DNA from 2 places in the Rossellomorea sp. GQ25 genome. Region 1 is predicted to be linked to the other one. Evidence: a T-box and tRNA genes for the amino acid it is inferred to sense, from the RefSeq annotation. Region 1 holds a T-box; the other holds one or more tRNA genes.
The links. A T-box is a leader RNA that pairs with one kind of tRNA and senses whether it is charged. The one in region 1 lies ahead of alaS (alanine--tRNA ligase), so its partner is inferred to be a tRNA-Ala.
Positions count from the first base shown of each region.

Region 2: it has a tRNA-Ala gene. The T-box ahead of alaS (alanine--tRNA ligase) is inferred to sense a tRNA for this amino acid. The anticodon was not compared.

Region 1 is NZ_JCAXEQ010000004.1:135,324-138,749, reverse strand. It holds gene AC6CIB_RS14105 (YrzQ family protein) at 1-13, shown strand, start outside; gene AC6CIB_RS14100 (AI-2E family transporter) at 120-1,196, shown strand; T-box leader at 1,273-1,500, shown strand; gene alaS (alanine--tRNA ligase) at 1,562-3,426, shown strand, end outside.
Region 2 is NZ_JCAXEQ010000003.1:479,405-482,830, reverse strand. It holds gene nagA (N-acetylglucosamine-6-phosphate deacetylase) at 1-495, shown strand, start outside; gene nagB (glucosamine-6-phosphate deaminase) at 482-1,231, shown strand; tRNA gene AC6CIB_RS13230 (tRNA-Ala) at 1,396-1,468, shown strand; gene AC6CIB_RS13225 (GNAT family N-acetyltransferase) at 1,581-2,126, shown strand; gene AC6CIB_RS13220 (potassium channel family protein) at 2,186-3,178, shown strand; gene AC6CIB_RS13215 (YugN-like family protein) at 3,171-3,426, opposite strand, start outside.

The sequences.
Region 1 (3,426 bases):
GAAACTTTTTTAACAGCTAAAAAGGCTGGCTTTCGGGTCAGCCTTTTTTTATGTTTACACCTAAATGAATAAAACACCCTTCTATCTTCCAACAATATAGAAGAGAGGGAGTGTTGATGATGGAAAAGAGACCCTATGCCAAATGGTTGTACCGACTTTCAATTGCCCTTATTCTTGCTTTATTCCTTTATATTCTCTATTTATTGAAGCCTGTATGGCATCCGGTGCTGGAAGTCATGTTATTTTCCTTCCTTCCCTTCTTGATAGGGGGATTCATTGCATATTTGCTTCATCCTATAGTAGAAAAAATCCATGAGGCCGGCATTCATAGAGGAATAGCAATCATGCTCATCTACATCCTTTTCTTCGGAGGATTAGGATACGCGGTGTATAAGGGAACTCCGATCATCATACATCAGCTGAAAGATTTATCAGAGAATGCGCCACTATTTACAAAACAATACCAGAGGTGGCTGGACTATGTGCAAAGCGAGACTTCCACTTGGCCTGACGGAATACAATCTCAATTAGAGGAAAGAATAGATGGGATCGAAGCCTGGTTGACGGGGCTGGTAGCAGCCGTTTTGGCCACTGTGATGAAGTTTATGAACAGCCTTCTGCTTGTTGCGATCATTCCCTTCGTCTCTTTTTATTTATTAAAGGATATTACCAAAGTGAAAAAATTTCTGTGGCAGCTTACTCCTAAAAAATGGAGGGACAGTGCGATTTCATTCTCAAAGGATGTGGATGAATCACTGGGAGGTTATATCAGGGGACAGCTTTTAGTTTGTTTGATCATTGGGGGGCTTTCTGCCGTCACACTCTGGTTGATCGGCATGAAGTATCCCTTGATTCTCGGATTGATCATTGGGGTAACCAATGTAATACCCTATTTCGGACCGATTATCGGAGCGGTTCCCGCTGCCATTGTAGCAAGTACGATTTCTGTCAATATGGTGATTTATGTCGTCATCATGGTAGTAGTTCTCCAATTCTTGGAGGGGAATATTTTATCGCCTTTCATTGTCGGAAAAAGCCTTCATATGCACCCACTGTTTATTATGGCGGCCCTTATCATTGGTGGTGAAGTGGGGGGGGTGATCGGCATGATTGTTGCAGTACCCTTTTTAGCTGTGGTAAAAGTAGCGATTTTACATGGACGAACCCACTTCATTCATGCAGTAGGGGAAGATTAAATTAAAAAATTAGGCTCAACATTGACAAATACAGTGAATATTTCTATAATCCAACATATACAAGTATTCGTATAAAATGAAAGCAATGAAGGATCGAGTAAGTTATAGTCCATCTACCAGAGAGAAATCCCCCCAGGCTGTAAGGGATTTTAGATGAAGGATAACCGAATGCTAATCCTGAGTGCAGGTAAAGCCTGCCGTGTAGCCGCGTTAAGGTGTTTTGAGGGATGAATATAAGAAAAGCTGAAGGCTTTTCTCTATTCATAACCAGGGTGGTACCGCGAGAATAGCTCTCGTCCCTGTTTTAGGGATGAGGGCTTTTTTGTATTCTTTTTTAACTATACATACAAAGGAGGAAGCTTCAAATGAAAAAATTAACAGGTGCAGAAATTCGTCAGAAGTTTTTAGATTTCTTTCAGGAAAAAGGACACAGTGTTGAACCAAGTGCATCATTGGTTCCACATGAGGATCCGTCCCTTCTATGGATCAATAGTGGGGTAGCGACATTAAAGAAATATTTTGATGGACGTGTCATCCCTCAAAATCCAAGGATCGTGAATGCCCAAAAGTCGATTCGTACAAATGATATTGAAAACGTAGGGAAAACAGCACGTCATCACACGTTTTTCGAAATGCTTGGAAACTTCTCGATTGGAGAATATTTTAAAGTAGAAGCAATTGAATGGGCTTGGGAATTCTTGACCGACACGAAATGGGTCGGTTTTGATCCTGAAAAACTGTCTGTTACCATTCACCCCGAAGATCACGAAGCATTCGACATCTGGAACAAAAAAGTTGGCGTACCAGCTGAACGAATCATTCGCATCGAAGGGAACTTCTGGGATATCGGGGAAGGTCCAAGTGGGCCGAATACAGAAATTTTCTACGACCGTGGGCTGGAATATGGGGACAACCCTGAAGACCCTGAATTATATCCTGGAGGAGAGAATGATCGTTATCTTGAGGTATGGAACCTTGTGTTCTCACAATTCAATCATAACCCTGACGGAACGTACACTCCGCTCCCTAAGAAGAATATTGATACCGGTATGGGACTTGAACGTATGGCATGTGTGGTTCAAGAAGTACGTACAAACTTCGATACTGATTTATTTATGCCGATCATTTCGGCTACTGAAGAAATTTCCGGTAAGTCATACGGCAAAGACAGTGAAATCGACGTAGCGTTCAAGGTCATCGCCGATCATATCAGAACGGTTGCCTTTGCCATCGGTGACGGAGCTCTTCCTTCCAATGAAGGCCGCGGGTATGTATTAAGAAGATTGCTTCGCCGTGCGGTTCGCTTTGCGAAACAAATCGAAATCAACCGTCCATTCATGTATGAATTGGTCCCGGTTGTTTCTGAAATTATGGTGGATTTCTATCCGGAAGTGAAACAAAAAGCGGAATTCATTCAAAAAGTAGTAAAAAATGAAGAAGATCGTTTCCACGAAACATTGAACGAGGGGCTTGCTATTCTTTCTTCCATCATCAAAGTACAAAAATCTGCAGGTAATAAGGTCGTTCCTGGTGAGGATGTCTTCCGTTTGTACGATACCTACGGATTCCCGGTTGAATTAACGGAAGAATATGCAGAAGAAGAAGGATTAACAGTTGATCATGATGGTTTTGAAAAAGAAATGGAAGCTCAGCGTGAAAGAGCGAGATCGGCTCGCCAGGATGTAGGAAGCATGCAGGTGCAGGGTGGAGTCCTTAGTGACATCAAGGTAGAAAGTCGCTTTGTAGGGTATGACACTTTAGAAACGAGTGCTACTATTCTTGAACTATTGGTTGACAATGAACGTCAGCCGAAAGTAGATAAAGGACAGGAATGTCAATTCATTCTGGACCAGACACCTTTCTACGCGGAGAGCGGCGGACAAATCGGCGATAAAGGGTACATTGAAGCTTTGGGTGTGAAAGTTTTGGTGACAAACGTCAAGAAAGCGCCTAATGGCCAAAACCTTCACTCTGCCATCGTTGAAGAGGGTACGTTAGAGCAACATGCACAGGTGCTTGCTAAAGTGTCCCGTGAATCCAGAACAAGAGTGGAGAAAAATCACACAGCTACTCACATCCTTCATCAGGCATTGAAAGATGTTCTTGGAGAGCATGTAAACCAGGCAGGTTCTTTAGTAGAACCAGATCGTCTGCGATTCGACTTCTCTCATTTTGGTTCTGTTTCCCAAGAAGAGATTGAGCGAATCGAAACCATCGTCAATGAGAAGGT
Region 2 (3,426 bases), on a different contig from region 1:
GAGCCTGGAATTGTCGGAGCTTCCTTCTTACGACAGGAATTAATGGTGGAAATAATTTCAGACGGCATCCACGTTCGACCAGAAGTGATTCAATTGGCCTTCAATCAAATTACAGACGAGCGATTAATCCTCATCACTGATTCCATGAGAGCCAAGTGCTTGAAGAATGGCCAGTATGATCTTGGCGGCCAGATGGTGACGGTTAAGGACGGGAAAGCCTTATTAGACGAGGACACATTAGCAGGAAGCGTACTGAAGATGAAAGATGCCTTTACAAATATCCAGGAATTCACAACCGGGGATTTGAGAAGTGCGATCAAAATGACCGCTGAAAATCCTGCCAGACAATTAAATGTCTTTGATCGAAAAGGAAGCCTTGCTCCCCTGAAAGATGCAGACATTGTCATATTAGACAAAAACAAAGATGTATACACAACGATTTGTAAAGGAAAAATAGCCTATATTCGAGAGGATGATACTCATGAAACTAATTGAAGTGAAAGACTACCAGGAAATGAGTCAAGTCGCTAAAGACTATTTATTATCCAAGGTAAAAAGCTCTGAACAACTGACACTGGGATTGGCCACAGGCGGAACACCACAAGGTCTTTATGAGGCATTAATAAATGACCATAAACAGAACAGGACTTCCTATCAACATGTATCTTCATTTAATTTGGACGAATACATCGGATTGTCCGGTAAACACCCTAACAGCTACTACCATTACATGAATGACCACCTATTTAAACATATTGATATTGAATCAGAGAACACCCACATTCCTTCTGGAAAAGCAGTCGACCTCGAAAAGGAATGTGAGGCATATGATGAAAAGATCCGTTTACATGGAGGAATCGATCTTCAAATTCTGGGAATCGGCAGCAACGGACATATCGGATTTAATGAACCAGGTACTTCTTTTGATTCTAACACCCACATTGTCGAGCTTGCTCAGTCTACACGTGAGGCAAATGCCCGTTATTTTGACTCGATTGATGAAGTACCTGCACAAGCCATTACGATGGGGATTTCTACGATTATGAAGAGCAAAGAAATCCTTCTGCTTGTTTCAGGTGAGGCTAAACAAGTGGCCATGAAAAAGTTAGTTGAAGGAGAAATCTCTGAGAACTTCCCTGCTTCTATCTTGAATCGCCACGAACACGTCACGGTGATTGCCGATAAAGAAGCGTTGGCAATGGTGAAAGGTTTAGAGTTGTTGAATAGATGAAAGGATGAAGATGTGGAGTGATCAGATTTGGTTCACATCTAAAAAGGCTTTGAACCATTGGTTCGAAGCCTTTTTAAATCGTTTCACATTCCAGTACAAAAAAAAGCAAAAAAATGATTGACGAATGCCGGGTACTTTTTTATAATTAATCATGACCGATTCACGGGGCATTAGCTCAGCTGGGAGAGCGTTTGGCTGGCAGCCAAAAGGTCAGCGGTTCGATCCCGCTATGCTCCATACCAAAAAAACCTTGGGATTATCCCAAGGTTTTTTCTTTATTCGTTTTTTCTTTTCAACCTCAACCGGGAACTTCCATGATATACTTTCATGTACAAAGGGGTTGAAAATAATGGAAAAATATCCAGTTTTAGAGACCGAGAGATTCATACTGAGACAGCTCACTATGAAAGATGTTGATTTTCTTTATGAGCTTTACACTTCTGAGGACGTGCTCCGCTATTTTGGCATGAGTCCGATCGAATCGAAAGAAGTGGCTGTCAGTATGGTAGAGAACTACGATAAGCACCTTGAAACAGGCGGTCCCATGCGCTGGGCGATTGTGGAGAATACCACTGACAAAATACTCGGTACATGCGGATTTCACGCCATTTCCAAAGCCTATAAACGCTGCGAAATAGGCTATGACTTGAGTCCCGGACATTGGGGTAAAGGTATCATGGGAGAGGCACTCTCTCCTTTACTTACCTATCTGTTTACAAATAGAGGAATGAACCGTGTAGGGGCAGTGATCGTCCCATTTAATAAAGCTTCTTCAAGAGTGATTGAAAAGCTTGGTTTCAAACAGGAAGGATTACTCAGAGAGTATATTCTTCAAGATGACCATAAATATGATGCTTACATGTACAGCTTGTTAAAGAAAGAATGGCTTTCATAGTTATGAGAAGAACCTGAATAGGCAATAATGGTCAGTGCAGATGAAAAGGAGCTGGTAGAATGGTACAGCAGATGTTTCAGGGATTTTTGCGCTGGCCTTTAGTTGTTCGGATATTTATGATTGCGATTACACTGATGCTCTCTTTTGGAACGATTATTCATTACATAGAGCCCGATACCTTCCCTTCTCTATTCGATGGGATCTGGTGGGCGATTATTACGACTTCCACTGTGGGTTATGGAGATTTTGTTCCTACATCGTTTGAAGGCAGACTGATTGGCATAATTCTCATTTTAGTAGGTGCCGGTTTTCTTTCTACTTATTTTGTCATGCTTGCAGCCGAAACGGTCATGACACAAAATGCTTATTTGGAAGGCAAAGCAACATTCAAGGGGAAGGATCATGTTGTAGTCGTAGGGTGGAATGAGCGGACGCGTGAAGTGATTAACCAACTAACTTCCCTGCAGTCCCAATGTGATATCATTTTGGTCGATGAAACCCTGCAAAAGAATCCATACAATAATAACCATATCCATTTTGTTAAGGGAACCCCTTTTAGAGATGCCATTTTAAAAAAAGTAAATCTCCATGAAGCATCGATCGCCATCATTACCGCTGATCAAAATAAAGATGAGATAACGGCAGACATGAATTCTGTCTTAACTCTTCTTGCCATTAAAGGGAATCACCCTGATTTATATACGGTCGTTGAAATCCTCCAGAAAGATCAAGTAGCGAATGCCGAGCGGGCAGGAGCCGATGAAGTGATTCAAACGAATATGCAAACAAGCTATGTGATGATGAACAGTATCATTTCTCAAGGGATGTCTAAAACCATCTTAAAATTATTGAATCATTTAAAAGGAAACAATTTAAAGCTGATACCTGTTTCAGGAGAACACATCAATGAGAGCTTTCACTCGTTAAGTACAAATCTTTTAAAGAATAATATCATCCTTTTAGGCATAAAAAAAGGAGAAAACACGACTGTGAATCCTCCTTTGACGACTTTGGTTGAAGAAACGGATGAGCTACTTGTGATCTCTAGCTAGAGAATAGAACGTTCTCCAGCTCTTTTACAAGGTCTTTCCCGACTTCAATATACTCTTCCGGGAAGCTTGCATCAGAATCTTGTGGTTCAGAAAATTGATTGACCGAGCCTGAGAAGGTTCCGGTTGATGCGTAATCGTCCAAGCCACGCTTGTATTTATGAGAGAGAAGGAACGGTTTACCGAATTCTACCGTGGCCCCCCTTGAATCCAATTGTCCGTCAACAGACGTAAACGGTACTCTCAAATAC